Regions from separate parts of the Streptomyces sp. NPDC037421 genome, predicted to be linked through region 4. Evidence: riboswitches for the same ligand, from Rfam matches in the RefSeq annotation. Region 4 holds a riboswitch; each other region holds the start of a gene.
The links. A riboswitch is a leader RNA that binds a small molecule or an ion and turns the genes downstream of it on or off. The one in region 4 is predicted to bind cobalamin.
Positions count from the first base shown of each region.

Region 1: another riboswitch for cobalamin. It lies ahead of ACZ7IF_RS01480 (ABC transporter substrate-binding protein); the one in region 4 lies ahead of ACZ7IF_RS20240 (energy-coupling factor ABC transporter permease).
Region 2: another riboswitch for cobalamin. It lies ahead of ACZ7IF_RS23655 (ribonucleoside-diphosphate reductase subunit alpha); the one in region 4 lies ahead of ACZ7IF_RS20240 (energy-coupling factor ABC transporter permease).
Region 3: another riboswitch for cobalamin. It lies ahead of metE (5-methyltetrahydropteroyltriglutamate--homocysteine S-methyltransferase); the one in region 4 lies ahead of ACZ7IF_RS20240 (energy-coupling factor ABC transporter permease).

Region 1 covers NZ_JBVJWV010000001.1:343,196-350,684, forward strand. Annotated here, with positions in the region: gene ACZ7IF_RS01455 (MFS transporter) at 1-620, opposite strand, end outside; gene ACZ7IF_RS01460 (VOC family protein) at 584-985, opposite strand; gene ACZ7IF_RS01465 (LysR family transcriptional regulator) at 1,084-1,977, shown strand; gene ACZ7IF_RS01470 (ABC transporter ATP-binding protein) at 1,996-2,784, opposite strand; gene ACZ7IF_RS01475 (FecCD family ABC transporter permease) at 2,781-3,782, opposite strand; gene ACZ7IF_RS01480 (ABC transporter substrate-binding protein) at 3,797-4,786, opposite strand; cobalamin riboswitch at 4,822-4,963, opposite strand; gene ACZ7IF_RS01485 (tRNA(His) guanylyltransferase Thg1 family protein) at 5,020-5,796, opposite strand; tRNA gene ACZ7IF_RS01490 (tRNA-Trp) at 5,977-6,053, opposite strand; gene ACZ7IF_RS01495 (DUF4352 domain-containing protein) at 6,185-6,643, shown strand; gene ACZ7IF_RS01500 (GMC oxidoreductase) at 6,767-7,489, shown strand, end outside.
Region 2 covers NZ_JBVJWV010000017.1:68,939-76,427, reverse strand. Annotated here, with positions in the region: gene ACZ7IF_RS23670 (carbon starvation CstA family protein) at 1-1,601, shown strand, start outside; gene ACZ7IF_RS23665 (YbdD/YjiX family protein) at 1,598-1,795, shown strand; gene ACZ7IF_RS23660 (GNAT family N-acetyltransferase) at 1,908-2,402, shown strand; adenosylcobalamin-variant (AdoCbl-variant) riboswitch at 2,467-2,543, shown strand; gene ACZ7IF_RS23655 (ribonucleoside-diphosphate reductase subunit alpha) at 2,701-5,115, shown strand; gene ACZ7IF_RS23650 (ribonucleotide-diphosphate reductase subunit beta) at 5,115-6,131, shown strand; gene ACZ7IF_RS23645 (hypothetical protein) at 6,128-6,355, opposite strand; gene ACZ7IF_RS23640 (helix-turn-helix domain-containing protein) at 6,437-7,405, shown strand.
Region 3 covers NZ_JBVJWV010000003.1:197,589-205,077, reverse strand. Annotated here, with positions in the region: gene ACZ7IF_RS06390 (short-chain fatty acyl-CoA regulator family protein) at 1-917, shown strand, start outside; gene ACZ7IF_RS06385 (CbtB domain-containing protein) at 1,147-1,374, shown strand; gene ACZ7IF_RS06380 (CbtA family protein) at 1,389-2,216, shown strand; gene metE (5-methyltetrahydropteroyltriglutamate--homocysteine S-methyltransferase) at 2,293-4,611, opposite strand; cobalamin riboswitch at 4,789-4,989, opposite strand; gene ACZ7IF_RS06370 (MFS transporter) at 5,076-6,275, opposite strand; gene ACZ7IF_RS06365 (DegT/DnrJ/EryC1/StrS family aminotransferase) at 6,321-7,489, opposite strand, start outside.
Region 4 covers NZ_JBVJWV010000013.1:18,256-25,744, forward strand. Annotated here, with positions in the region: gene ACZ7IF_RS20220 (DUF4062 domain-containing protein) at 1-17, opposite strand, end outside; gene ACZ7IF_RS20225 (hypothetical protein) at 17-367, opposite strand; gene ACZ7IF_RS20230 (flavodoxin family protein) at 533-1,249, opposite strand; gene ACZ7IF_RS20235 (methylglyoxal synthase) at 1,501-2,418, opposite strand; cobalamin riboswitch at 2,551-2,747, shown strand; gene ACZ7IF_RS20240 (energy-coupling factor ABC transporter permease) at 2,777-3,475, shown strand; gene ACZ7IF_RS20245 (energy-coupling factor ABC transporter substrate-binding protein) at 3,475-3,837, shown strand; gene cbiQ (cobalt ECF transporter T component CbiQ) at 3,841-4,590, shown strand; gene ACZ7IF_RS20255 (energy-coupling factor ABC transporter ATP-binding protein) at 4,581-5,408, shown strand; gene ACZ7IF_RS20260 (PadR family transcriptional regulator) at 5,454-6,038, shown strand; gene ACZ7IF_RS20265 (EF-hand domain-containing protein) at 6,084-6,296, opposite strand; gene ACZ7IF_RS20270 (tRNA-dependent cyclodipeptide synthase) at 6,573-7,334, shown strand; gene ACZ7IF_RS20275 (hypothetical protein) at 7,315-7,489, shown strand, end outside.

The DNA.
Region 1 (7,489 bases), on a different contig from region 4:
AGCGCCGCGATGATGGCCAGGGCCGCGACCGGGATGTTGACCAGGAAGACCGCACCCCACCAGTACGCGGAGATCAGCCAGCCACCGAGCAGCGGGCCGCCCACCACGCCGAGCATGGACACGGCCCCCCAGGCGGCGATCGCCCTGGGCCGCTCGGCCTCGTCGAAGACGGTGATGAGGATGGACAGCGTGCTCGGCATGACCAGCGCTCCGCCGACGCCCATCAGCACACGGGCCAGGATCAGCTGACCGGGACTGTCGGCGATGGTGCCGAGCACCGAGGCGGCGCCGAACAGCGCCAGGCCGATGACCATCACGCGGCGACGGCCGAACCGGTCCGAGAGGCTGCCCGAGGTGAGGAGCAGTCCGGCGAAGACCAGGATGTAGGAGTCGATGATCCACTGGATGTCCTGCGCGCTCGCCCCCAGGTCCTCGGCGAGCGGCGGAATGGCCACGGTGAGCACCATGTTGTCGATGACCAGGACCAGTGTGCTCAGGCACAACACGACCAGGATGAGCCAGCGGCGTGGATCGGGCCGCCGCGACTGTCTTATCTCGTCCACGGAAAAGTGAAACCTTTCGGCTAAGCGCGTTCGGGGGCGCCGGCCGGCGGCACCCATTCGGTGAGCCGCACCACGACGCCATTGGGATCGGTGAGCTGGAACAGCTGCTCACCCCACGGCTCCTGGCGGATCCGGCCGTCGATGGCGGCTCCCTCGCGGCGCAGCCGTTCGTACTCGGCCGCGACGTCCGTGACGGTCAGGGTCACGGCAAGATCGGCCAGCCCCTGGCCCCGCCACGCCTGCGGCGGCAGCTCGGGGTCGCGCTCGGACAGGGCGATCTCGGCGGAGGTGTCGTCCCGGCGGAGGCAGACGTACCCCTGCGCCGACTCGACTTCGCGGAAGCCCAGATGGGTGGTGAAGAAGCGGCTGGAGGCATCTACGTCCTCCACGGTCAACGACACCTTGGTAGTGACGACGTTCATGCACCGAGCATCCGGTGTGGACAAGATGATGATCAACGGTTGATCATGCAACGCTGGTTAAGCCCGGGGTTAACGAACATGCGGGGGCGTGGGGGCGCGTGGAACTGCGCGACATCGAGATCTTCCTGACGTTGTCGGAGGAGCTGCACTTCGGACGGACGGCCGAGCGGCTGCACGTGTCGGCGGCGCGGGTCAGCCAGGCGATCAAGAAACAAGAGCGGTCGATCGGGGCCGAGCTCTTCGAACGGACCAGCCGCCAGGTACGGCTCACACCGGTCGGCGAGCAGCTGCGTGACGACCTGCGCCCCGCCTTCCAGGGGCTGAAGGCGAGCGTGGACCGGGCCCGGCTCACCGCCCAGGGCAAGACGGACGTCCTGCGGATCAACCTGCTGGTCTCCAACGCACACGAACTGCGGCCCTACTGGGATGCGTTCCGCTCCCTGAATCCGACGTGCGGGATACGACTGCGCTACAACGGCTTCATCGATCCGTTCGGGCCGCTGCGCAGGGGCGAAGCGGACCTGCTGCTCACCTGGCTCCCCGTCGAGGAACCGGATCTCACCGTGGGCCCGGTGTTGTTCGAGGAGCCCCGGGTCGCGGCCGTGGCGTCCGACCACCGCCTCGCGGTCCGGCCTTCGGTGTCCCTGGAGGTGTTCGCCGACCACGGCGTGATCGGCGGGGAGTCGCGGGCGCCCGCCTACTGGGAGGACGCGTTCATGCCCTTCCACACGCCCAGTGGCCGGACGATCGAGCGGAACTTCTGCATCGCCGCTGATCTGGACTCGCTGTTCATGATCATCTCGTCGGGTGAAGCCGTCCACTCCTTCGCGGCCCAGGTCACGCGCTTCCACGTCCGCCCCGACATCACCTACCTGCACCTCCACGACGCCCCGAAGCTGCGCTGGGGTCTGGTCTGGCGGTCGGACAACGACAACCCGATGGTCCGGTCCTTCGTACGCATCGCCCGCGAACTCGGCACGATGTCCCTGTGAGGGAGCTGCCGCCGGCCGCTAACCTGCCGGATCCGGCAGGTAGACGATGCTGGGGGCGCCCGTGGTCGGATGGGTGCCGACGCGGGTGCGGACTCCGTAGACCTCCGCCAGCAGTTCCTCGTCCAGCACCTCGCCCGGCGGTCCCGCGGCGACGACCCGGCCCGCCGACAGGACGTACAGCCGGTCGCAGAAGGAGGCCGCGAGGTTGAGGTCGTGCAGCACCAGGAGGGCGGTCGCGGGCAGGCCGCGGACCAGGCCGAGCACCTCCAGCTGGTAGCGGATGTCGAGGTGGTTCGTCGGCTCGTCCAGGGCCAGCAGGCCCGGCTCCTGGACCAGGGCGCGGGCGACGAGGGCACGCTGGCGCTCGCCGCCGGAGAGCTCCTCGAAGCGCCGCTCCGCGTAGCCGGCCGCGCCGGTCCTCTCCAGCGCCCCGGCCACCTGCCGCCGGTCCTCCGGGCCGTCCTGCTCCCAGAAGCGCTTGTGCGGGCTGCGGCCCATGGCGACGACCTCGCGGACGGTCAGCCCGAAGGTGCCCGTGGCGTCCTGCGGGACCACCGCCACCCGCCGGGCGCGCTCCTTGACGCCCAGCGCCGCGGCGTCGGCCCCGTCGAGCAGCACCCGGCCGGCGGTGGGCCGCAGGGTGCCGTAGACGCAGCGCAGCAGGGTGGTCTTGCCGCTGCCGTTGGGCCCGACCACGCCGACCGTCTCGCCGGGGCGGGCCGTGAGGTCGACCCCGTGCAGCAGGGTGTGCCCGTCCACCTCGTAACGCAGGGCCTCGACGGCGAGTTCCGCCGGTCCGCGCGTCATCCCGCCACCCCCTCGGTCCGGCTCGTCCTGCGCAGCATCCACAGGAAGAACGGCCCGCCCACCAGCGCGGTGACCACCCCGACCGGGACCTCCTCGGGGGCCGCCGCCGTACGGGCGACCAGGTCGGCCAGGACCAGGAAGACGGCCCCGGCGAGCGCGGCCACCGGCAGCAGCGCGCGGTGGCCGGCGCCGACGGCCATGCGGGCGGCGTGCGGGACCATCAGCCCGACGAAGCCGATGGCCCCGCTGTAGGCGACGAGCACCCCGACGACGAGGGAGGTGAGCACGAAGACGGCGGCCCGGAAGCGGCCGGTGTCCAGGCCGAGGGTGCGTGCGCCCTCCTCCCCCGCGAGCAGCAGGTCCAGCGGCCGGGCCAGGGCGGTGAGCAGGCCGGTGCCGGCGAGCAGCACGGCGGCCGGCAGGGCGAGTTCGTCCCAGCGGGCCCCGCCGAGACCGCCCAGGGTCCAGAACAGCGCGGTGCGGATCTGGTCGGGATGCGCGGACAGGACGAGGACCAGGCTGGTCAGCGCGGACAGGATGTACTGCACGGCGACCCCGGCCAGGATCAGCCGGCCGGTGGTCATGGTGCCGCCGCGCCGGGCCATGGCGTAGACGGCGACGAGCGCGGCCGTGGACCCGGCGAAGGCGGCGGCCGGCAGCCCGAGCCCGCCGGCGAGTCCGGCGGCGCCCGCGCCGAACACGATGACCAGCACCGCCCCCGCCGAGGCCCCGGAGGAGGCCCCGAGCAGGAAGGGGTCGGCGAGCGGGTTGCGCACGAGGGCCTGGAGCACGGCGCCGGCCACGGCCAGCCCGGCCCCGACGACGGCCCCGAGCAGTACGCGCGGCATCCTCACGTCCCACACGATGGAGGCGAAGGCCCCGCGCGCCCCGGGGCCGCCGAGGACGATGTCGACGACCTGACCGGGTGGGATCCGTACGGGCCCCAGGGCCAGCCCCGCCACCGCCGAAACGGCGAGCGCGGCGGCGAGGAGCACCACAGCCGGCCCGCGCCTCACGGGGCGTCGGGGTGCAGCTGGCGGCCCAGGGACTCGACGGCGTCGGCGACGCGCACGCCGAGCACGGCGGAGGAGAGCGGCAGTACCACGAACCGCCGGTTCTTGACGGCGGGAACCTCCGCCAGCGCCGGGTCGTTCAACAGGCGCTGCTTCTTGGCCTCCACGGTGGTGCCGCCGTAGTCGTAGACGAGGACGACCTCGGGTCCGCGCTCGATGACCTTCTCCCACGGCACGTCACCGAAGGTGTCCTTGAGGTCGGCGAACACGTTCGCGCCCCCGGCGAGGGAGACGATCTCGTTGCCGATGCCGTTCCCGCCCGAGGTGAAGGCGGAGGCCTCGCCGGAGTCGTAGACGAAGACGGACGGACGGGCCCGGTCCTTCACCCGCGCGGTGACGGCGTCGACGCGCCGCTGCTCCTCCCGGACGAGGGCCTCGCCGCGCTCGGGCACGCCGAAGGTCCGGGCGACCTCGGTGATCTCGGTCTTCAGCTGTTCGAGCCCGACCGGGCCCTGGGTGCAGTACTCCACGCTCAGCCGGGAGCCGATGCCGGCCTTGGCGAGCCCTTCGCGGTCCCGGCCCTGCCCCTTGTCGAAGGCGCTGGCATAACCGCCGTACACGAAATCGGGGTTGGCGCCGAGGAGCACCTCCTTCGAGGGGTACTCCTTCGCCAGCACCTTGATCCTGTCGTAGGCGGGCCGGTAGGCGGGCAGCACGGAGTCGTCGAGGTAGGCGGTGCCGGCCATCCGGTCCTGGAGCCCGAGGGCCAGCATGATCTCGGTGGCGTGCTGGTTCATGGTGACGGCGCGCTCGGGCGGCGCCTGATAGGTGCTGCTGACACCGCAGTTGGTGACGGTGTACGGGAACCCGGGCGCGGCCTGCGCACCGGCTGCGGGCCGCTCCGGCCCGGGCGGCCCGCCGCAGGCGGCGAGCGGCACGACGAGGGCGAACGGCAGGAAGGAGCGCACGGCGGCGCGGACACGCGACATGGTGAGGCCTCTCCGGGGGATCCTCGTCCCCGGTCGAAGTGAAGAGGCGGTGCGTCAGTGTCTGACTCCCGGCCCCCACGCGCACGCGGCGGCCGGTCACAGTGGCGGGACCGCACCGGATTCACACCGGTTTCCTGTCCTGCACCGCCGGGACAACCGTGCCAAGTCTGCCAGATCCGGTCTTTGCGCCCGCCGGGCGGTCCGGACCGACCGCGCCGGGAGAGCGGGTGCGGTCAGGCCGTCAGCGCCGGCATCGCCGGGATCCACTGCGCGAGCCATCCGCCCGGCTCCGCCGAGAAGTGGTCCGCGCCCCCGACCTCCCACCAGGACCGGAGAGCAGTGGTCCGCACGGTCTCGCCGGACCGCTTGTCGGTGTACTCGACGTCCCTCTCTCCGCTGGCCCTCACGGCCACCTGGCCCCGCTTGCAGGCGGCCGGGTAGTCGTTCCAGTTCACTTTTGCCTCCGACCACAGCAGTTCCTGCATGGCACCGGTCGACATGCGCTGGAGCCGCTTGTGGGAGAAGTGGGCCTGGGCCGCCATGGAGATCGAGTTCCGGACCGCGTCCCGCTGCCGCCACACGAAGTAGTTCGCGACCTCGACGGGGTCGGACATGGTGAAGACCCGCGCGTCGAAGAGGGCCCGCCGGCCGGGCCGGCGCTCGTTGAGGACCGCCGTGGCCAGCGACGCCGACACCGACAGCTGCTTGGCGACGACACCGCCGAACCAGGGCTCGGAGCCCTGACTGGCGAAGTCGGTGAGCAGCAGGCTGATCTCGTCGGACTGGTGGTAGGCGAAGGCCGTGCCGCTGACCTCGGCGCAGAGCGCCTCGGTGACGGCGGCCATGTCCTTCACGAAGTCCATGTCGAACGGCTTGTCCGCGTCACGCAGGTAGGTGTGAAAGGCCCGGCCGTCGAGGCGCAGGATCGTATAGGTGCGCCGGGGCAGGACAGCCCGGTGCGCGGCCTCGTACCGCTTCATGCGGTCGCCAAGTGCGGTCGTGTCGCTCATGCCACAGGGTACCGGGGCGCCCGGAAGCGTCACCTGCAATATCCACCGCACAGCGGGGCAGGCAGGTGACCGAGCTGAGCCACGGCCGGGGGAAGGCCGGCGTGCGCCCGGCCGCAAACGTCAAAGTCCCAGGCAGACTCGTCTGACCTGGGACTTCGGTGGTGAAGCAACTGCTCACGATGGCAGGGGTAGCAGGATTCGAACCTACGACATCTGGTTTTGGAGACCAGCGCTCTGACCAGCTGAGCTATACCCCTTCGGATGGGACACACCCTGCCATGAAGCGGCCGGAAGATCCAATCCATTTTGCGCGCCGCCGGTGGCGGGAGGGGGGCGGGCGGAGGATCGTGGGCGGGGAGGGGGCGGAACGCGGAGCCGAGGAGGAGTCGTGCGCCACCGTCCGGGGCGCCTGCTGGGGCCCCTCCTCGTGTTGCTGCTCGTCGGTGCCGGGCCCGACGGGTCCGGGGAGACGGTGTCCCTCGACGGGGACCGGGCCGGGGAGCGGCTCGACGTCACCCTGACCCGGGTCGTCGACCCCGCGGGGAGGGCCGGGTCGGACCGGCTGGTGGCGGTGGAGCTGCGGCTGGTTAACACCGGGACGGTGCCGTACGAGGACTCCCCCGCGCCGGCCGCGCACCTGCTCGACACCGAGGGGCAGCGGTTCACGGGGACGGGCACCGCGACCGGTGCCGGGCCGAGCCTGCCGGACACCGTCACCCTGGTCCCCGGGGATTCGGCCTCCGGGTTCGTCACGTTCAAGCTTCCCGAGGGTGCCCGCCTCGCCGCCGTGCAGTTCGCGCTGGACGCGGGACTGGGGGACGACGTGGGCCACTGGAGCCTTTCCTGAGCCTTGCGGCCGCAGCGCCCAATGGAACGGAACCAGCCGGAAGTTACCGCGACGCGTGTAGTGACTTAGCAGGCATTCGCCAGTAGAACTTGTTCCCACTCCATCGAGAGTGAGGAACGTCACATGAGTGACAAAAGCCTGCACAGCAAGGTATCCATGGGTGTTTCCCGCCGCGGATTCATCGCTGGAACTGGTTCTATTCTCGGAGCGATGGCGCTGACGGTCGACGTCACCCCGGCCCATGCCGAACCGGCCACCGACGCCGCCACCGGGCCCATCGAATCCGGGGCCCGCGTCCCGGTCCTCGTGATCGGCACCGGCTACGGCGGCTCCGTCGCCGCGCTGCGGCTCGCCCAGGCCGGTGTCCCGGTGCACATGGCCGAGATGGGCATGGCCTGGGACACCCCCGGCAGCGACGGCAAGATCTTCGCCAACACCACCAGGCCCGACTACCGCTCGTACTGGCTGCGCACCAGGACCAAGGCTCCGCTCAGCAACTTCCTCGGCTTCCCCATCGACAAGGACGTCCCCCGCCACACGGGCATCCTCGATGCCGAGGAGATGGGCGGGATCATCGTCTACCAGGGCCGGGGCGTCGGCGGCGGCTCGCTCGTCAACGGCGGCATGGCCGTGACCCCCAAGCGGCAGAACTTCGCCGCGATCCTGCCCTCGGTGGACGCCGAGGAGATGTACCGGACCTACTACCCGCGGGCCAACGCCGGGCTCGGGGTGGGGCTCATCGACCCGGCCTGGTTCGATACGGTCGACTGTTACCAGTTCGCCCGCGTCGGCCGCAGGCACGCCCAGCGTTCCGGGTTCCCCTTCGTCTTCGTCCCCGACGTCTAC
Region 2 (7,489 bases), on a different contig from region 4:
TTGCGCACTCCCCCTGGGGTGTCTTCTCCATCGGCATGACCATCCCGATCGCCCTCTTCATGGGCGTCTACCTGCGCGTCCTGCGGCCGGGCCGGGTCACCGAGGTCTCCGTCATAGGCGTCGCACTGCTGCTGCTCGCCATCGTCGCCGGCGGCTGGGTCGCCGACTCCTCCTGGGCGAGCACCTTCACCCTGGAGAAGGAGACGCTGGTCATCTGGATGGTCGTGTACGGCTTCATCGCCTCGGTGCTGCCGGTGTGGCTGCTGCTCGCGCCCCGCGACTACCTGTCCACCTTCATGAAGGTCGGAACCATCGCCCTGATGGCGGCCGGCGTCGTCATCGCGATGCCGACGCTGAAGATGCCCTCGGTCACCGACTTCGCCGCGCGCGGCGACGGCCCCGTCTTCGCCGGGTCGATGTTCCCCTTCGTCTTCATCACCATCGCCTGCGGCGCCCTGTCCGGATTCCACTCGCTGGTCGCCTCCGGCACCACCCCGAAGATGATCCAGAAGGAGACCCAGGTCCGGGTCATCGGCTACGGCGCCATGCTCACCGAGTCCTTCGTCGCCGTCATGGCGGTGATAGCGGCGAGCATCATCGAGCCCGGCCTCTTCTTCGCGGTGAACTCCCCCGGCGGCGTCATCGGCGCCACCGTCCAGACAGCCTCGAAGGCGGTCACCGACTTCGGCTTCGCCATCAGCCCGGAAGCCCTCGCGCAGGCCGCGAAGGACGTCGAGGAGGCCAGCCTGCTGTCCCGTACGGGCGGTGCGCCGACCTTCGCACTCGGAATGTCGGAGATCTTCTCGTCGGTCATCGGCGGAGCCGGGATGAAGGCCTTCTGGTACCACTTCGCCATCATGTTCGAGGCCCTGTTCATCCTGACCACCGTCGACGCCGGCACCCGCGTCGGCCGGTTCATGCTCCAGGACACCCTCGGCAACGTGCACAAGTCCTTCAAGGACGTCAGCTGGAAGCCGGGCGTGTGGCTCGCGAGCGCCGTCGTCGTCGGCGGCTGGGGCTACTTCCTGTGGGTCGGCGTCAAGGACCCGCTGGGCGGCATCAACCAGCTCTTCCCGCTGTTCGGCATCGCGAACCAGCTGCTCGCGGCGGTCGCACTGGCCGTCTGCACCACGCTGCTGGTCAAGTCCGGGCGGCTCAAGTGGGCCTGGGTCACGGGCGTTCCGCTGGCCTGGGACGTGGCCGTCACCCTCACGGCGAGCTACCAGAAGATCTTCTCCGACGACGTGAAGGTCGGCTTCTTCGCTCAGCGCGACAAGTACCAGACCGGCATCGACGCCGGGAAGGTGCTGCCGCCCGCCAAGAACATGGACGACATGCACACCGTGGTCACCAACGCCACGGTCGACGGGGTCCTGTCGGCGCTCTTCGCGGTCCTGATCGTCATCGTGCTGGTGGACGCGGCCCGGGTCTGCTTCAAGGCCGTCTCCCGCCCCGAGTCGGTCCGCCTCTCCGAGGTGCCCTGGACCGAGTCGAAGATCATCGCCCCGGCCGGGCTCATCGCCACCGCCGAGGAGAGGGCCGAGCTCGCGGCCGCCGGCCTCGACGGCAGCGGCGGCAGGGCCAAGGAGCCGGTCGCGTGAGCGGGGTGCGCGGGGCGCTGGCGAAGGCCCGGTTCTACGTACGGGAGTTCTCCGGCGAGGCCGCGTACGACCGCTACGTCGCGCACGCCCGCTCGCACGACCCGGACGCCGAGGTCCTGACCCGGCGCGCCTTCGAGCGGGCCCGCACCGACGCCCGCGAGGCGGACCCCCGCGAGGGCTTCCGCTGCTGCTGAGCACATGACGGGGCCCCGCCGGACGTGTCCGGCGGGGCCCCGTCGTGCGTCGTCGGTCACGAGGCTCGAAGACGGCGCCGGTCCCCGGCACCCGTCCGGCACACTCGGCGGCATGGACTTCGAGATCAGAACGGCGCGGGCCGACGAGTACGGGCGGCTCGGGGAGATCACCGGGGTGGCCTACAGCGGGGACGGGCTGCTGGACCTGAACGAGGACGACACCTACCTGAACGTCCTGCGCGACGTCGCCGGGCGGGCCGGCGACGGGGAGGTGCTCGTCGCCGTGGAGGACGGCCGGGTGCTCGGCGGCGTGACGTTCGCCGCACCCGGGAGCCGGCTCGCGGACGTGGCCGGGCGGCACGAGGCCGAGTTCCGGATGCTCGCGGTGGCCCCCGAGGCACGCGGCAAGGGCGTCGGTGAGGCCCTCGTACGGGCCTGCGCCGAACGGGCCCGCGCCCTGGGGGTCACGGCCCTGGTGCTGTCCACCCAGCCGGCCATGCGGGGTGCCCAGCGGATCTACGAACGGCTGGGCTTCGTACGCACTCCGGAGCTCGACTGGTCGCCGATCCCGGCGCTGAAACTGCTGACCTACCGTCTGGAGCTGTAGCCGCGCCGACACAACATGTGGTGGGTCGCGCACGGGCGGCCCCCCACATGTATGCTCATCCTCGCTGTCGCCGCAGGGGAATCCGGTGCGAATCCGGAACTGTCCCGCAACGGTATGAAAAGTCCGAGGACCTGCCGACAGTGCGCCCGGATCGACCGAACCGGGTGTCGACACGTCCGGGCCTCGCGGTTGGGCCGGTGGACGCCATGCGGTGTGTACGCGATCCCGTCGTGCCCGCATGTGCCTCCCCGCGCCCCGATCCGCCGATGACCGGGCCGAGCGAGGGAGAGCTCCCGCCGTGACCATCGCGCCTTCCGCACCGCGCGCCGAGTCCGTTTCTGGCGACACCACCGAAGGCCCGGGGGCCGCGCTGCTGCGTACTCTCACCGAGCTGACCGCCGACCTCCCCGACACCGACCCCGGCCGGGTCGCCGCCGCCGCCCTGCGCGGCCGCAGCGCCTCCGCCGACGAGGCCGAGCTGCGCGGGCTGGCCACCGAGGCCGCGGCGGGCCTGATCTCCGAGGACCCCGCCTACTCCCGCCTCGCCGCCCGCCTGCTGACGCTGGCCGTGGCCGACGAGGCCGCCGGCCAGGGCTCGGGCTCCTTCGCCGAGTCCATCGCCGTCGGCCACCGCGAGGGCCTGATCGCCGACCGCACCGCCGAGTTCGTCGCCGCCCACGCCGCCCGCCTGGACGCCCTGGTCGAGCACGCGCTCGCCGAGGGCGCGGACGACCGCTTCGGCTTCTTCGGCCTGCGCACCCTGCACAGCCGCTACCTGCTGCGCCACCCGATCACCCGCCAGGTGATCGAGACCCCGCAGTACTTCATGCTGCGCGTGGCCTGCGGCCTCGCCGAGGACACCGCGCCTGATTCGAAGAGCGGCGTCCAGGCCGTCGAGGAAGTCGCCTCCCTCTACCGGCTGATGAGCCGCCTGGACTACCTGCCGTCCTCCCCCACGCTCTTCAACTCCGGCACCCGCCACCCGCAGATGTCCTCCTGCTACCTGCTGGACTCCCCGCTGGACGAGCTGGACTCGATCTACGACCGCTACCACCAGGTGGCGCGCCTGTCCAAGCACGCCGGCGGCATCGGCCTCTCGTACTCCCGCATCCGCGCCCGCGGTTCGCTGATCCGCGGCACCAACGGCCACTCCAACGGCATCGTGCCGTTCCTGAAGACCCTCGACGCCTCCGTCGCCGCCGTGAACCAGGGCGGCCGCCGCAAGGGCGCCGCCGCCGTCTACCTGGAGACCTGGCACGCGGACATCGAGGAGTTCCTGGAGCTCCGCGACAACACCGGCGAGGACCAGCGCCGTACGCACAACCTCAACCTCGCCCACTGGATCCCGGACGAGTTCATGCGCCGCGTGAACGCCGACGCCGACTGGTCGCTGTTCTCCCCGGCCGACGTCCCCGAGCTGGTGGACCTCTACGGCGACGACTTCGACGCCGCCTACGTCAAGGCCGAGGCGGCCGGCCTGTCCAAGAAGACCATGCCCGCCCGCGACCTCTACGGCCGCATGATGCGCACCCTCGCGCAGACCGGCCAGGGCTGGATGACCTTCAAGGACGCCTCCAACCGGACCGCGAACCAGACCGCGCTGCCCGGCACCGTCGTCCACTCCTCCAACCTCTGCACCGAGATCATCGAGGTCACCAACGACGACGAGACGGCCGTCTGCAACCTCGGCTCGGTCAACCTCGGCGCGTTCGTCGCCGACGGCGAGATGGACTGGGCGCGCCTGGACGAGACCGTCCGCACGGCCGTGACCTTCCTCGACCGCGTCGTGGACATCAACTTCTACCCGACCGAGCAGGCCGGCCGCTCCAACGCCAAGTGGCGTCCGGTGGGCCTGGGCGCGATGGGCCTCCAGGACGTCTTCTTCAAGCTGCGCCTGCCCTTCGACTCGGCCGAGGCGAAGGCCCTGTCCACGAAGATCTCCGAGCGGATCATGCTGGCCGCGTACGAGGCCTCCTGCGACCTCGCCGAGCGCTCCGGCCCGCTCCCGGCCTGGGCCGAGACCCGCACCGCCCAGGGCGTCCTGCACCCCGACCACTACGAGACCGAGCGCCACTGGCCCGAGCGCTGGGACGCCCTGCGCGCCCGCATCGCGAAGTCCGGGATGCGCAACTCCCTGCTCCTCGCCATCGCCCCGACGGCGACGATCGCCTCGATCGCGGGCGTGTACGAGTGCATCGAGCCGCAGGTCTCCAACCTCTTCAAGCGCGAGACGCTCAGCGGTGAGTTCCTCCAGGTCAACGCCTACCTGGTGGAGGACCTCAAGCAGCTCGGCGTGTGGGACGCGCAGACCCGCGAGGCGCTGCGCGACTCCTCCGGCTCCGTCCAGGGCTTCGGCTGGATCCCGGCGGAGGTCCGCGAGCTGTACCGCACGGCGTGGGAGATCCCGCAGCGCGGCCTGATCGACATGGCGGCGGCCCGTACGCCGTACCTGGACCAGAGCCAGTCGCTGAACCTGTTCCTGGAGACGCCCACCATCGGCAAGCTCAGCTCGATGTACGCGTACGCCTGGAAGCAGGGTCTGAAGACCACGTACTACCTGCGTTCGCGCCCGGCGACGAAGATCGCCCGCGCCGCGTCCGGCGCCGCCGCCGTCCCGGCCGCCGCCGCCCCCGCCCAGCTGCCCCAGGCCCTCGACGCCGAGGCTCTGGCCTGCTCCCTTGAGAACCCCGAGTCCTGCGAGGCCTGCCAGTAATGAGCTCCACCGACAAGAAGAACCTCCTGGACCCGGGCTTCGAGCTCACGCTCCGCCCGATGCGCTACCCGGACTTCTACGAGCGCTACCGGGACGCGATCAAGAACACCTGGACGGTGGAGGAGGTCGACCTCCACTCCGACGTCGCCGACCTCGCGAAGCTGACGCCGGCCGAGCAGCACATGATCGGCCGTCTGGTCGCGTTCTTCGCGACGGGCGACTCGATCGTCTCGAACAACCTGGTGCTGACGCTGTACAAGCACATCAACTCCCCGGAGGCGCGCCTGTACCTGTCGCGCCAGCTGTTCGAGGAGGCCGTGCACGTCCAGTTCTACCTGACGCTGCTCGACACCTACCTGCCCGACCCGGACGACCGCGCGGCGGCCTTCGACGCGGTGGAGAACATCCCGTCGATCCGCGAGAAGGCGCAGTTCTGCTTCAAGTGGATGGACTCGGTCGAGAAGATCGACCAGCTGGAGACGGCCGCCGACCGGCGCCGCTTCCTGCTGAACCTGATCTGCTTCGCCGCGTGCATCGAGGGCCTGTTCTTCTACGGTGCCTTCGCGTACGTGTACTGGTTCCGCTCGCGCGGCCTGCTGCACGGTCTGGCGACCGGCACGAACTGGGTCTTCCGGGACGAGACCATGCACATGAACTTCGCCTTCGAGGTCGTGGACACGGTCCGCAAGGAGGAGCCGGAGCTCTTCGACGACGCGCTCCAGCAGCAGGTCACGGACATGCTGAAGGAAGCCGTCGAGGCGGAGCTGCAGTTCGGCCGCGACCTGTGCGGGGACGGCCTGCCGGGCATGAACACCGACTCGATGCGCGAGTACCTGGAGTGCGTCGCCGACCAGCGCCTGGTCCGCCTCGGCTTCCCGCCGGTGTACGGCTCGCAGAACCCCTTCTCGTTCATGGAGCTCCAGGGCGTCCAGGAGCTGACGAACTTCTTCGAGCGCCGCCCGTCGGCCTACCAGGTCGCCGTGGAGGGCACGGTCGACCTGGACGAGGACTTCTAGGCCCCGGCCGCAGTTCCGGACGCCGTTCGGCATGCCGACGTCCCCGCCCGCGGAGAGATCCGGGGGCGGGGACGTCGTGCTGTGCGGGCCCGGGCAGCGCGGGGCCCGGCCGCCGCGGCGAGCTGGCGGTCGGTGCGCCGCTCGCGCAGGGCGCCGTGCAGGGCGGGGGCGAGGAGGAGGGCGGCGACGGCGAGGACGGTGAGGTAGTCGAGGAGCGTGTTCATGACTCCACTCTCGGCCGGCGGGCGAAAACCGGACAGTGGCAGGACTGTCATGGAAGAGCGAATTACTGCCACACTGGATCCATGCTGAAGAACGTGGCGGTGGCCCTCGTCGACGGAGTGGCGCCCTTCGAGTTCGGGATCTTCTGCGAGGTCTTCGGGATCGACCGGAGCGAGCAGGGGCTGCCCGTGTACGACTTCGCGGTGTGCGCGGCCGAGGAGGGCCCGCTGACCATGGCGGACGTCGGCTTCGCCATCGCGCCGGCGCACGGGCTGGAGCGGCTGGAGGAGGCCGATCTGATCTGCCTGCCCGCCGACCGGCAGGCACCGGTACGGGACTACCCCGAGCCCTTCCTCGACGCCCTGCGCCGGGCCGTGGACCGGGGGGCCCGGGTGCTCAGCGTGTGCAGCGGCGCCTTCGTGCTCGGCGCGGCCGGGCTGCTGGACGGGCGGCGCTGCACCACCCACTGGATGCACGCCGCGGCACTGACCCGCCGCTACCCGGCGGCCCGGGTCGACCCGGACGTGCTCTACGTCGACGAGGGGTCCGTGATCACCTCCGCCGGCACGGCCTCGGGCATAGACGCCTGCCTGCACGTCGTGCGCCAGGAGCACGGCGCCGAGGTGGCCAACACCATCGCCCGGCGGATGGTCGTACCGCCCCACCGCGACGGCGGCCAGGCCCAGTTCATCCAGCGGCCGCTCCCCCGCACCGCCTGCGACACGGTCGGCGAGGTGATCGGGTGGATGGCCCGGCACCTGGACGGGGAGATCACCGTCGAGCAGCTGGCGGAGCGGGCCCACATGTCGCCGCGGACCTTCGCCCGCCGCTTCCTCCAGGAGACGGGGACGACCCCGTACCAGTGGGTCCTGCGCCAGCGGGTGCTGCTGGCGCAGGAGTTGCTGGAGTCCACCGACGACACGGTGGACGCCATCGCGGGCCGTAGCGGCTTCGGCAACGCGGCCGCTCTGCGCCATCATTTCCTGCGGACCCTGGGCACCACCCCCAACGCCTTCCGCCGCGCCTTCCGGGGACCCCGCGCGGTGGCCTGAGCGGAGACCAACGGCCGGTAATCGACGGTGACTTGACATTCGGGGAAGGCAGGTCTGGCCGGGCTCCGGCGGCGGTGATGTCAT
Region 3 (7,489 bases), on a different contig from region 4:
AACGCCTCTGCGGCCGGCACGGGATCCGCCTGTCCGACGCCACCGACCGGCTGCACCACTTCGACCGGCGGGCCCGGGTCCTGCACCTGTCCGGCCGGCTCCGGCCCGGCCAGCAGGCGTTCCGGATGGCCACCCAGCTCGCCCTGCTGGAGCACGGCGAGGAGCTGGACCGGCTGGCCGCCGAGGACTTCGAGCACGGCTCCCCCGCCCACGGCCTGGCCCGGATCGGCATCGCCAACTACTTCGCCGCCGCACTGGTCCTGCCGTACCGCGCCTTCCACGCGGCCGCCGAGGAGTACCGCTACGACATCGAGCGGCTCACCGACCACTTCGGCCTCGGTTACGAGACCGTCTGCCACCGCCTCAGCACCCTCCAGCGGCCCCGGCTGCGCGGGGTCCCCTTCTCCTTCGTCCGGGTGGACCGGGCCGGGAACCTGTCCAAGCGGCAGTCCGCCACCGGCTTCCACTTCTCCCGGGCCGGCGGCACCTGCCCGCTGTGGAACGTCTACGAGGCCTTCGCCGCGCCCGGCCGCATCCACGTCCAGGTCGCCGCGATGCCGGACGGGCAGCGGTACCTGTGGACCGCGCGCGCCGTCACCCGCCACCGCGGCGGCTGGGGCGAGCCCGGCAAGACCTTCGCCATCGGCCTCGGCTGCGAGGTCCGCCACGCGTCCCGGCTCGTCTACTCCGACGGCCTGGACCTGGCCAACGCCTCCGCCGCCACCCCCATCGGCATGGGCTGCCGCCTCTGCGAACGCCTGGACTGCCCCCAGCGGGCGGTGCCTCCCCTCGGCCGCGCCCTGGCCGTCGACGAGAACAGCACCACCTTCGTCCCGTACCCGGTCGCCCCCGAACGGACCCGAGCGGACCCGACCGGACCTGAGCGCGCCGTCTCGCGGCCCGGACGCCCTGTGTGATCAGCGACTCATCCGCTTGGTCAGAGGGCACGCGGGGTTGTAGCGTCACGGCGACATAAAGACATAGCGACGACGGCGAGACGGAAGTCCGGTGTGAATCCGGCATGGTCGCGCCACTGTGTGCTGCGGCGGCTCCCCTCCCCGGGGGTGGCGGCGCGGCGAGTCAGACCCGAGGACCGTCGTACCGCACCACCACATGGGACGCGTTGTTCCCCCAGGAGGTTCCCCCATGGCCGAGGCTCTCGCTTCCGCTGCCGTACCCGCCCCCGCCGTCTCGCCTTCGGCTCCGCTGCCCGTGCGCGCGGTCCTTCCCTGGGCCGCCTTCGTCGGCCTGCTGATGCTCGTGGCCCTGTACTTCGTCGGCGCGGAGCAGGGCGCCACCGCCGTGTTCTCCGGCGAGGGCGTCCACGAGTGGGTGCACGACGGCCGTCACCTGCTCGGCTTCCCCTGCCACTGAAAGGCGCACGCACCATGTACGCCTCCACTGTCAGAGGTCTGCTGGTCCGCGGCATGCTCGCGGGCCTGATCGCCGGACTGTTCGCCTTCGCCGTCGCCTACGCGGTCGGTGAGCCCCCGGTCCGGGGCTCCATCGCCGTCGAAGAGGCCGCGGCGGCCAAGGACGCCGCCGGCGCCCCGGCCGGCCACACCGGTCACGGCGGCGACGCCCCCGCCGCGGAGGAGGAGGAAGAACTCGTCAGCCGTCCCGTGCAGTCCACCGTCGGTCTCGCCACCGGCGTGCTGGTCTACGGGGTCGCGCTGGGCGGCATCGCCTCCCTCGCGTTCTCCTTCGCCCTGGGCCGCGTGGGCGGGTTCAGCCCCCGGGCGACGGCGGCGCTCACGGCCGCCGGCGCCTTCGCCACCGTCTACCTGGTGCCGTTCCTCAAGTACCCGGCCACCCCGCCGGCCGTCGGCAACCCGGACACCATCGGCCAGCGCACCACGCTGTTCTTCCTGATGATCCTGCTCAGCGTCCTGCTGGGCGTCGGCGCGATCGTCCTGGGGCGGCGGCTGGCACCGCGCCTGGGCAACTGGAACGCGACGCTGGCGGCCGGGGCGGGCTTCGTCGTCGCCACCGGGCTGGCCTTCCTCGTGCTCCCGGACAACACCGACGCCGTCAAGCCCGAGTTCCCCGCCGCCCTGCTGTGGGAGTTCCGGGTCGCGTCCATCGCCGTCCAGCTCGTCCTGTGGACCGTGTTCGCCGTCGTCTTCGGAGTCCTCGCCCAGCGGCTGCTGGCCCACCGCACCGATGCCGCCGGTGCGGAAGCGACGGCCCCCCGGCCGGCGTCGGCCCTCGTCTGACCGCACGCCGCGCACACCCGCAGAGCCCCTGCCGCCCCGGACGCCCGGGGCGGCAGGGGCTCTGGCCGTTGCCCGGTCAGCCGGTGGTGAGGCCCGCGCGGACCTCGCGGGCGGCGGCCACGAGGTTCTCCAGGGACGCGCGGGTCTCCGGCCAACCGCGGGTCTTCAGGCCGCAGTCGGGATTGACCCACAGCCGCTCGGCCGGGATGGCGTCCAGGCCGGTGCGCAGCAGGGCGGCCGCTTCCCCGGTGCTGGGGACGCGCGGGGAGTGGATGTCCCAGACGCCGGGGCCGGCCTCGCGGGGGTAGCCGTGGGCGGCGAGTTCGCGGGCGACCTGCATGTGGGAGCGGGCGGCTTCCAGGCTGATGACGTCGGCGTCGAGGTCGTCGATGGCCTGGACGACGTCGCCGAACTCCGCGTAGCACATGTGCGTGTGGATCTGGGTGTCCGGCCGGACCCCGCCGGTGGTGAGGCGGAACGCCCGGGTGGCCCAGTCCAGGTACTCGGCGTGGTCGGCGGCCCGCAGCGGGAGCGTCTCGCGCAGGGCGGGCTCGTCGACCTGGATCACCGGTGTCCCTGCGGCCTCCAGGTCGCCGACCTCGTCGCGCAGGGCGAGCGCCATCTGGCGGGCGGTCTCTGCGAGGGGCTGGTCGTCGCGGACGAAGGACCAGGCGAGCATGGTGACCGGGCCGGTGAGCATGCCCTTCACCGGCTTCGCCGTCAGGGACTGGGCGTACGAGGTCCAGCGGACGGTGATCGGCTCGGGGCGGGAGACGTCCCCGGCCAGCACCGGCGGCCGCACGTAGCGGGTGCCGTAGGACTGGACCCAGCCGTGCCGGGTGGCGAGGTAGCCGGTGAGCTGTTCGGCGAAGTACTGGACCATGTCGTTGCGCTCGGGCTCGCCGTGGACCAGGACGTCGAGGCCGGCCTTCTCCTGGAAGGAGATGACCTCGCCGATCTCCGCCTCGATGCGCGCCTCGTAGCCGGCCGCGTCGATCCGGCCGGCCCGCAGGTCCGCGCGGGCCGCCCGCAGTTCACCGGTCTGCGGGAACGAGCCGATCGTGGTCGTCGGCAGCAGCGGCAGGCCCAGGTGCGCCCGCTGGGCGGCGGCCCGTACCGCGTACGGCTGCGAGCGCCGTCCGTCCGCGTCGGTGACGGCCGCGGTGCGGGCCCGGACGGCCGGGTCGTGGGTGAGGGCGGATCCGGCGCGCGAGGCCAGGTCGGCCCGGTTCGCGGCGAGTTCGGCCGCGATGACCTCCGTGCCCTGGGACAGTCCTCGGGCCAGGACGGAGATCTCCCGCGTCTTCTGCCGGGCGAACGCGAGCCAGCGGCGGACCTGCGGATCGATGTCCCGCTCGGCGGAGGCGTCCAGCGGAACGTGCAGCAGGGAGCAGGACGCGCAGACGTCCACCCGCTCGGCGAGGCCGAGGAGGGTGCCCAGGGTGGCCAGGGACTTCTCGAAGTCGTTGATCCAGACGTTGCGGCCGTCGACGACGCCCGCCACCAGGCGCTTGCCGGGCAGCCCGCCGATCGCCGCGAGGTCCTCCAGGTTGCCCGCGCCCGCTCCGGTGAAGTCGAGTGCCAGGCCGTCCACCGGCGCCTTGGCCAGGACGGGCAGCGCTTCGCCCAGCCGGCCGAAGTAGGAGGCGACCAGCAGCCGCGGGCGTGCCGGGGCGCCGCCGAGGTCGCGGTAGGCGCGGGCGGCGGCGTTCAGCTCCGCCGGGGTGCGGTCCTGCACGAGGGCCGGCTCGTCGAGCTGCACCCACTCGGCTCCGGCGGAGCGCAGCTCGGCGAGGACCTGTGCGTAGACGGGGAGCAGCCGGTCGAGCAGGGTCAGCGGCTCGAAGCCGGCGGGGACGCCCGGGGCGGGCTTGGCCAGCAGCAGGTACGTGACCGGGCCGACCAGGACCGGACGGGCGGTGTGCCCGAGGGCCAGTGCCTCCTTCAGCTCGGCGACCTGCTTGGCGGAGTCCGCGGTGAAGACGGTGTCGGGGCCGAGCTCGGGCACCAGGTAGTGGTAGTTGGTGTCGAACCACTTGGTCATTTCCAGCGGGGCGACGTCCTCGGTGCCGCGGGCCATCGCGAAGTAGCCGTCGAGCGCGTCCGTGCCGACCGCCGCGCGGTGCCGCGCGGGGACGGCGCCGACCATGACGCTGGTGTCGAGCACGTGGTCGTAGTACGAGAAGTCGCCGGTCGGCACCTCGTGGACACCGGCCTCGGCCAGCTGCCGCCAGTTCGACCGGCGCAGGCCCGCCGCGGTCTCCCGGAGGGCATCGGCGCTGACGCGGCCCTTCCAGTAGCCCTCGACGGCCTTCTTCAGTTCACGGTCGTGACCCTGGCGGGGGTAGCCGTACACGGTGGCGCGTGCTGCCGCGGCTGCGGGCTTCGCTGTCACGGAACTCTCCTTCGCGAGACGTGTCCAGGAACGTCCCGGCGACGGGACGCGGACGCGAAGGGAACGACAGAACGCGCGGACCACGCTGCGGGAACGCCGCAGGTGCCGCTCGCTGTGTACGCCGACCCGCCCACGAGGTCACCGGGATGTCCGTCCGCGGAGTGGTCCGCGTACGGGCAACGGGCAGGTCTTCGGACTCGCGGGCACGCCTGCCGGTCTCCCGGCGGGCACCTACTGGCCGTCGCTTCCCAGGACCGCTGTGCGGTCCCAGTGCGTATGACGGCGGTCGTTCCCGCTCACCGCTGCGGGGCAGTCCCGGATTCCCACCGGGTTCCCTCTTACGACGCATCCCGTCTGGCGGACGGGGCGAACCAGCTGCACCGGCCACCCTAGGCCGGACATTCGCCCAGCGGCGACCGCGTCCCACTATCCGGACGGAAATCCGAGACGGGACCGACGCGGCGTCAGGGGCGGCGCAGGCGGGGGGCCAGGGCCGCCATCGCGGCCATCAGAGCCGGCAGCACCAGCATCGCCCACCGCAGGGTCGTCGCCTCCGCCAGGGCGCCGATGACCGGGGGGCCCGCGAGGAAGCCGACGTAGCCCACGGCGGAGACGGCGGCGATGGAGGAGCCGGTGTGCCCGGGGCGCACGGCGGCCGCGTGGGCGAAGACGAGGGGGATGACCGCGGCCATGCCCAGGCCGAGCAGCGTGTAGCCGATGAAGCCCGCCGTGGTCGTCGCGTCGAGGATCGGGATCAGGGCGCCGGCACCCGCCACCACGGCGCACAGGAACGTGAAGCGGGCCGTTCCGAGGCGGGCGCGCAGCCGGTCGGCGGTGAGGCGGCCGATGACCATGCCCGCGGAGAAGACGGCGTACCCCAGGCCCGCCGCGCCCGCCGAGGCCCCGGTCTCCTCCTTCAGGTAGACGGCTCCCCAGTCGTTGACGACCCCCTCCCCCATCAGGGCGCAGAACGCCACGAGCCCCGGGATCCACAGGCCCGGTCCGGGCAGGGCCAGCAGGGGGCCGGTCCTGGACGGGCCCCCGGCCCGCGGTGGTTCGGGGGCGAGGGCCGTGGCCGCCGTCCCCGCCACCACCAGCAGCACGAGGGCGGTCACCGTGAAGTGGGCCCGGATGCCGACCCCGGCGGAGGCCGCGAGGCCGCCCGCCGTGGCGCCGGCGATGCCGCCGAGGCTGAACATCGCGTGGAAGCCGCCGAGTACGGGGCGGCCGTAGGCGCGTTCGACCAGGACGCCCTGGGTGTTCATCGCGACGTCGACGGCCGTGTTGCCGCACGCGAACACCGCCAGGGCCGCCGTCAGCACCGCGAGGTCCGGGACCAGGGGCAGGCTCGCGAGGGCGCCCAGGTAGGCGGCCATGCCGGTGCACAGGACCGTACGGCTGCCGTACCTGGCCACCAGACCGCCGACCAGCGGGAGCCCGGCGAAGGCGCCGCCGCTCAGGCCGACGAGGGCCACGGCCAGTTCCCCCGCGGACAGGTCCAGCCGGCTCTGGACGCCGGGTACCCGGGCCGCCCAGGTGGCGAAGGCCGCCCCGGTGACGAAGAAGACCGCGCAGACGGCCAGCCGCATCGTGCGCGGGCTCCGGCTCCGGTCACGGCCGGGCGGCGCCGCGCGTCCGCCCACGGTCTCGGGCTCGTTGCGCATCTACGTCCGTCCCCTTGTCGTTCGTGCCGGGCCGTACCCGGCCTGTCAGTGCGCCGAGCCGGCCGTCCGCCGGGTCAGGTCGATCAACGCGTCCCGTTCCTCGACAAGGACCTTGTACAGGACTTCGGCGTAGCGGTGCATCGTCCTCACGTCGTTGGGCGGGCCGAAGGAGCTGAAGCTCTGTCCGAGCACCAGGCGGCGCAGGCAGACCTCCTCGCTCACGGGGTACTGCGCCGGGTCGTAGTGGTGGCCGGGGCGTGCGTGCCCGCAGCTCCAGGGGCATCCGCGGCCGTAGCCGCGCAGCTCCTGGAACAGGGTCTGTCCGGGTACCGGCTGCGGCTGCCAGCGCATGATGGGCAGGCCTTCGGCGTTCACCGCCCGGGCGAGCGCGTCGCGGAAGGCGGCGACGGGGAGGTCGTCGAGACCGAGTTCCTCGGGCATGACGAGCAGTGGGTAGAAGAAGTACACGTGCGTGCGGTCCTCGGGCACGGCCGGCGTGCGGATGCCGGGTACGCCGGCCAGGGCCCGCGTGAGGGCCGCCCCGTTGGCCTGCCGGACGAGGGACATCTGCGACAGGCGGGTGAGCTGGGACCGGGCGAACGCGGCGGCGAGGACGTCGATGCGGTAGTTCCAGCCCATGATGCGGGCGTTGTAGTCGCGGCTCTGGCCCGGGAGTTCCTCGCCGAACATCAGCACCCGCCGGGCCAGCTTGTGCTGTTCCTCGTCGCGGGTCGCGAACAGGCCGCCCTCGCCGAGGGCGGAGAGGGTCTTGGAGCCGTTGAGGCTGGCGCCGCTCAGGGTGCCGAGGGACCCGACGGGGCGGCCCCGGTAGGCGGCGCCGTGTGCCTGGGAGGCGTCCTCGATGAGGACGAGGCCGCGCCGGTCCGCGATCGCCCGCAGGGCGTCGTAGTCGGCGGGCAGGCCGTTGAGGTCCACGGCGACCACGGCGCGGGTACGGTCGGTGATCCGTTCCTCGATCCGGGCCGGGTCGATGTTGAACGTCGTGAGGTCGGTGTCCACGAACACCGGGATCGCGTTGGCCTGGAGCACGCAGGAGGCCGAGGCGAGGAAGGTGTCGGCCGGCACGAGCACCTCGTCGCCCGGCTCGACGCCCGCGGCCGCGATCGCCATGTGCAGGGCCGCGGTGCCGGAGTTGGCGGCGAGGACGTGGGGCATGCCGGTGAACTCGGCCCAGGCGTCCTCAAGACCGCTCA
Region 4 (7,489 bases):
CGGAAGCGCGCCGGCATCAGCCGATCACCTCGCCACCCTCGCCCAGCGCGTTTCCGGCGACGTCGCCCCCGGCGGCCACCGCGCCCTCGCCTGTGGCGGACACGGCCCGCCCCGGACCGGACACGCCGTGCGGGGCCCGGGCCGCACCCGTGACCCTGCTGTCGGCGCCGATCGCGTTGCCGGTCACGCTCCCCCCGGCGGCGATCGCACCGCGTCCGCCGGCCCGGACGGTGCCGGGGCCCTCCTGCCCGGTCCGGCGCAGCGCGTACACCGAGGCGATGAGTCCGCCGAGTCCTACGACCGCCCCGACGACGGCGCTCGCACGCTCGGCCGCAGCAGCGTCCCCGAGCGCCGCCCATAGGGTCAACGCGACCGCAACACCAGAACAGAGCAAGGCAGTTGACCAAAACAAAGCCCGCATGCGCGATGTCCCCCATCACTGCGACAACCGGTAGAACGGTAGTACCCGGGCTCCGCTCGCACCACGCTTCGACGCTTCAGCCCGCGTCCGGCTCCGCCGCCCTCCCGGTGGTCAGCGGTGTTCGGGGTTGGGGAAGTCGAAACGGCAGCCGGCGTCCCACAGGGAGCGCTGGTTGCCGTGGGCCGGCATGCCGCCGGCGCGCTTGAGGAGCGCCGCCAGGTGCATCAGGTTCCACGACATGAACGTGGTGTTCCGGTTGGTGAAGTCGTTCTCGGGGCCGCCTGAGCCCGGGTCCAGGTAGGAGGGGCCGGGGCCGGCCTCGCCGATCCAGCCCGCGTCGGCCTGGGGCGGGACGGCGTAGCCGAGGTGCTGGAGGCTGTAGAGGATGTTCATGGCGCAGTGCTTGACGCCGTCCTCGTTCCCCGTGATCAGCGCCCCGCCGACGCGCCCGTAGTACGCGTACTGGCCCTGCTCGTTCAGCAGCGACGAGCAGGCGTAGAGCCGCTCGACGACCTGCTTCATGACGGAGCTGTTGTCCCCGAGCCAGATCGGGCCGCACAGCACCAGGATGTCGGCGTCCATGATCTGGCTGTAGAGGACCGGCCACTGGTCGCTCTCCCAGCCGTGGTCGGTCATGTCCGGCCAGACGCCGGTGGCGATGTCGTGGTCGACGGCGCGGATCAGCGAGGTCCGGGCGCCGGCCGATTCCATGACGGCCCGGCTCCGCGCGATCAGGCCCTCGGTGTTGCTGGTCTCGGGAGAGCGCTTGAGGGTGCAGTTGACGTAGACGGCGGAGAGGTCCGAGTAGTCGAAGGGGTCGGCAGCCACGCCCCCACCCTCCCCGCGGGCCGAGGGGGCCGCCAGCGGGCCGCGTCCGTCCGGGCCGCGGCGGCGCCTGCGGCCCCCGGAGCCGCTAGGCCCTGGCCGGGCGATCTTCGCGGGCCCGCGACGTCCGGCACGGCACCTCGCCGCGTTGTCGGAGCGCGCGAGTACGGCCGAGTACGAGCTGCGCTCCTCCGCCTTGCGATGCACCGCACCAGACCCCGCGGCCTGATCCACGAAGATCGCCCGGACAGGACCTAGAGGGTCTCGATCATGGCGTCCGCGCTGGCGGCGTTCAGCGCGAGCCGTACGTCGGCCAGGGTGACGAGGCGGATCAGGGCGCGGACGTCGTCGCCGTGCGGGTGGGAGGCGAGCGGGTCGTAGAAGAAGACCAGCATGTCGATCTCGCCCTGGGTGACGAGCGCGCCGATCTGCTGGTCGCCGCCGAGCGGGCCGCTGCGCAGCGGGGTGACGTCCAGCCCGATCATGCGGTTGATCAGCGTGCCGGTGGTTCCGGTGCCGTAGAGGCGGTACGGCTTGAGGTCGGCGGCCCGGCGCTCGGCCCAGGCGAGCAGGTCCGCCTTGCGGGCGTCGTGGGCGACCAGGGCGATGCCGCGGGTGCGGTCGGGGCGCTGGCCGGTGCCGGTCAGCCAGGCCGGGTCGGCGAGCGGGAAAAGGTACACGGCGGCGGCGTGCAGTTCCTCGCGGCTGACGGAGCCGTCCCCGTCCGCGTCGATCCGATCGAAGGCGAGGGCGTCCGTGCCCGAGGACAGGCCCGTCGCGCCGAAGAGGCGCTCGTACTCGGCGCGGTCGATGCGGCCGTCGCCGTCCCGGTCGAGGGCGTCGGCGAGGGCGTCGAGGGCGCGCAGGGTGGAGGCGCGGAAGGTGCGGTCGCCGTCGAAGGCGTCACGGGCGGCGGCCGCGACGAACTCCTGCTCGCTGACGCGGCCGCCGCGGTCGGTGTCGGCGGCGGTCTGGAGCTGGGTCCAGAGTTCGTTGTAGGCGTCGAAGAGCGCGGTACGGCGGCGGGTGTCGCCGGGTTCGGTGAGCTGTTCGCCGAGCCGGCCGGCGTAGGCGATGAGGTCTTCGCGGCCGATCTGGCCGTCTCCGTCGAGATCGTAGGCGCGGAACAGCGCGGCGATGCGGGGCAGCCAGTCTTCGGCGGTCACGGCCATGCGGAACTCCCTTTTCGGGCGGGGCGGTTGATGCAGATGGTAGCCGTGTGAACACTTTGAGTGACACTCGAGCGGAATCCGGACACCCGAACGGCCGGATCGGTCCGGGTTGTTAGCGGCCCGTCAGGGCGCATAGGGTCATCTGGCCTTGGTGTTCGGGAAACCGGTGGGAAACCGGTGCGGCCCTCGCCACTGTGATCGGGAAGTCCGGCTCCACTCCCCCGCGGGAAGCCACTGGGCCCGCGCGGGAGACCGCATGGGCCCGGGAAGGCGGAGCCAGGGCATCAGTACCCGTGAGCCAGGAGACCGGCCGGGGCGCGTCGTCCATCCACGAGGTGCTGGAGAGGTCTCCCAACCCATGCATATAGCCGAGGGGTTCCTGCCCCCTTTGCACGCGGTCGCCTGGGGCGCCGCGTCCGCCCCCTTCGTCGTCCACGGGGTCCGCGCGCTGACCCGCGAGGTGAAGTCGAACCCGGAGAGCACGCTGCTGCTCGGGGCGTCCGGAGCGTTCACGTTCGTCCTGTCCGCCCTGAAGATCCCTTCCGTGACGGGCAGTTGTTCGCACCCGACGGGGACGGGGCTCGGGGCCATCCTCTTCCGGCCGCCGATCATGGCGGTGCTCGGCACGATCACCCTCCTCTTCCAGGCGCTGCTGCTGGCCCACGGCGGGCTCACCACGCTGGGCGCCAACGTCTTCTCGATGGCCATCGCCGGCCCCTGGGCCGGCTACGGGGTCTACCGGCTGCTGCGGAAGTCCGGCCTGCCGCTGATGGCGACCGTCTTCTTCGGCGCCTTCTTCGCCGACCTGGTCACCTACTGCGTGACCTCCGTCCAGCTGGCGCTGGCCTTCCCCGACCCGGCGAGCGGTTTCCTCGGCTCCCTGGAGAAGTTCGCGGGCATCTTCGCCCTCACCCAGATCCCGCTCGCGATCAGCGAGGGCCTGCTGACGGTGCTCGTGATGCGGCTGCTGATGCAGTCCAGCAAGTCGGACCTGGTCCGGCTCGGGGTCGCGAAGCTGACCGGCGGCAAGCAGGCGAAGCAGGAGGCTGCGCTCTGATGACCAGGAACGCGAAGATCAACACCCTGCTGCTGCTCCTGGTGGCGGCGCTGGCCGTGATCCCGCTCGCGCTGGGGCTCGGCGACGGCAAGGAGGAGCCGTTCGCCGGCGCCGACGCGCAGGCCGAGGCCGCCATCACCGAGCTGAAGCCGGACTACGAGCCCTGGTTCTCCCCGCTGTACGAGCCCCCGTCCGGCGAGGTCGAGTCCGCGCTGTTCGCCCTCCAGGCGGCGCTCGGGGCGGGGGTGCTCGCCTACTACTTCGGCGTCCGCAAGGGCCGCCGCCAGGGCGCGGCACAGGCCCTCGCGCGGGCCGGGGCCGGGGCCGGGGCCGAGCGGACCCGCCCGACCCCGGAGTCGTAGGCGGTGCTGCCGATCGACGTGGCGGCCCACTCCAGCCGCTGGCGGGGCCGCCACCCGCTGGAGAAGGCCCTGCTGGGACTCGGGCTCACCGTCACCGCGGTGTGCCTGCCGCCCTGGCCCGGCGGGCCGCTGGTGGCCGCCGCGACCTTGGCCGTGCTGCTCGGGCCGGCCGGGGTGGCCCCGCGGCAGCTGTGGCGGGCCTTCCGGATCCCGCTGGGCTTCTGCGTGACCGGGGCGCTGCCGCTGCTGGTGTCGGTGGGCGGCCCTGACGGGTTCCTCGCCCTGGCCCCGGACGGGCCCCGGCAGGCGGCGGAGCTGCTGCTGCGCACCTCGGCGGCCTCGCTCGGGGTGCTGCTGTTCGCCTTCACGACCCCGGTCTCCGACGTGCTGCCCCGGCTGGTGCGGGCCGGGGTGCCGGCGCCCGTGGTGGACGTGGCGCTGGTGATGTACCGGATCGGATTCCTGCTGCTGGACTCGATGGCGCAGGTCCGGCGCGCCCAGGCGGCCCGGCTGGGGCAGACGAGCCGGGCGGCGGTGTGGCGTTCGCTGGCCGGGCTCGCGGCCACCTCGTTCGTCCGGGCCTTCGACCGCGCGGCCCGGCTCCAGGAGGGGCTGGCGGGGCGCGGTTACGACGGCGCGCTGCGGGTGCTCGTGCCCGACGCGGCGCTGTCCCGGCGGTTCCTGACGTGGTCCGCCGCCCTGCTGGCCGCCCTGGTCGTGGGGACCCTCGTACTGAAGGAGCTGTGTCTGTGACCCCGTTGGTGGAGCTGGTCGGCGCGGGGTACGCGTACGAGGACGGCCCGGCCGTGCTGTCCGGGGTGGACTTCGGCATCGCCGAGGGCCGCGCGCTGGTGCTGCTGGGCCGCAACGGCAGCGGCAAGACCACGCTGATGCGGCTGCTGAGCGGCGGGCTGCGGCCCGGCTCGGGGGCGCTGCGGCTCGGCGGCGCGGAGGTGGCGTACGACCGCAAGGGCCTGGTCCGGCTGCGTACCTCGGTGCAGCTGGTGGTGCAGGACCCCGACGACCAGCTCTTCGCCGCCTCCGTGGAGCAGGACGTGTCCTTCGGCCCGATGAACCTGGGGCTGCCGGCGGCGGAGGTCCGCGAGCGGGTGGACGCCGCGCTGGCCGCCCTGGACATCACGGCGCTGCGGGACCGCCCGACGCACCTGCTGTCGTACGGGCAGCGCAAGCGCGCGGCGATCGCGGGCGCGGTGGCGATGGCCCCGCGGGTGCTGATCCTGGACGAGCCCACGGCCGGGCTGGACCCGGACGGGCAGGAACGCCTCCTGGACGTCCTCGCGGGCCTGCGCGCGGCCGGCACCACGGTGGTCATGGCCACCCACGACGTGGACCTCGCGGTGCGCTGGGCCGACGACGCGGCCGTGCTGACCCCGTCGGGGATCCGTACGGGACCGGCCGGGGAACTGCTCCGCGACCCGGAGCTGCTCGCGTCGGCGGGGCTGCGGTCGGCGTGGGCACCGGTGGTCGGCGCGTTCCTGCGGGCCCGGGGGGTGCTGGCGGACGGGGCGCCGGGGCCGCGGACCCCGGAGGAGCTCGCGGCGCTGGGCTGAGGACGGGGCGGACCGCCGGTACCGGGGGCGACCTACGATGGCGGCATGTCGCTGCCGCACGCCATCCTCACCGCCCTGCTGGAGAAGCCCTCGTCGGGGCTGGAGCTGACCCGGCGGTTCGACAAGTCGATCGGCTACTTCTGGTCCTCGACGCACCAGCAGATCTACCGGGAGCTGGGGCGGCTGGAGGAGGCGGGGCTGATCCGGGCGCTGCCCAGCGAGGTGCCCGTGCGCGGGCAGAAGAAGGAGTACGAGGTGCTGCCCGACGGCCGCGTGGAGCTGGCGCGGTGGGTGGACGAGAGCCAGGACCCGAAGCCGGTGCGGGACGCGCTGCTGCTGCGGATCCGCGCGGCGGCGGTGGTCGGCCCGCAGCGGCTGGGGCCGGAGCTGAGGCGCCATCTGGAGCTGCACCGGGCGCAGTTGGCCACGTACGAGGCCATCGAGGCGAAGGACTTCCCGGCGGGGCGGGACGCGGCCGCGGACCGGCTGCGCCGGCTCGTGCTGCACGGCGGCATCGCCCTGGAGGGCTTCTGGCTGAGCTGGCTGGAGGAGGCCCTGTCCGAGGTGGAGGCCCTGTCGTCCGGGGCGGACGGCCCGGCGCGGGCCGGGGCGCCGGAGGGCGGGGCCTGACGCGCCCCCGCCCCGGCGGGCGGGGCGGAGGCGGACGCGCCGCGCTTACTTGTTCAGGGAGGCCCAGAACTCGTCGAAGCTCATCAGCTTGTCGCCGTCGCTGTCCTTGGCGGCGATCACGGAGTCCGCGACCGCAGCGGTGACGTAGTGGTCACCCATCGCCTTCATGGCCGCGCTGTACTCGTCGGCCGTGACGAAGCCGTCACCGTTCACGTCGAACTTGTCGAACGTCGCCCGTGCGCTCTCGATGTCAGCCACTGGGTCCACCCCTTCTCGGTGCTTGTTGACCGGCTCAGGGTAGCGGCCCCGGGCCCGCCAGGCTCCCGCGGGTCCCGTTCGGGCGGCAGAAAGATATTCAATTACCCGTACGCAAGCTGCGGGAACAGCTCGCCGGATAGGCGGAAGCAAGAATTCCAGCCAACAAGTCCGTCTACCACTTGTCACGCTCCGGGATCACGGCATAACGTACCGGCATTGCCGCCACACCAGGAGCGCCGGGCTCCCAGGGACATGCGGCAACAAGGGCGATCACAGGTGACGATCACAGCTGACGCATCATTCGAAGTTCTGCCCTTCACCCGTACCTGCCGCCATATCCGGGAAGACGGCGACCATGTGCTCATAGGCGTGAGCCCCGGAAACAGCTACTTCAGCGCCGAGCGCGTGACCAGCCTCGCCCGATGGGCCGTGAGCCGGTTCGCGCAGGTCGACTTCGTCTACGCGGACCTCCACGTGGACCGGATGTTCGCCGCCTTCGGCTACACCCCGGAGCACGCGGGCCGACGCGCCTTGAAGGAGATCAAGGCGGTTCGCAGGAGGATCATCAAAGGCGTCGAGGATTCGGGCCCCCAGCACGCCGAGATCCGAGTGAGAGCGCTTTCCGAGTTCCAGGCCAACCCGGTCCACCAACTACTGCACCGGCGCGTACTGCATTTCCTGGAGACCGATGACGCATTCCGCAAGGGCTGCGAGGAAATGGCTCTGCGTTTCGTCGGGTCGAAGTTGCCCGAGGGTGAATCAATGGCGGATTCCCAGTTGCGGGTGTGTTTCGACTACCTGGCGGCCGGGCTGCCCTTCTTCATCGAAACTCCCAGCATTCTCGACGTGCCGTCCTCCGTGGCGGCCTACCACGTCAGGACGCCGATGACCGACGTCCTCTTCGCCCGTGGCGGGGGCCTGCGCGCGACCCGCGACCAGGCGTACGCCGTCGTGCGCCCCGGGGCCGGCGCCGCGGACGGCACCACCACCGCAGCGGTCTCCGCCGAAGGGAGCGCCGATGAGCGTCGAGCAGCTTGAGGGCGGCGGCGCCCCGGAGCAGCCGCTCCTCGACTTCCCGCTCTCGCGGCGCGGTGACGTCCTGCCGCAGGAGTGCTCCTGGCTGCGCGAGAAGGCGCCCGTCGCCCCGGCCTCGGCGCCGGCCCGGGCCCACGCCGAGATCGCGCTGGAGGTGC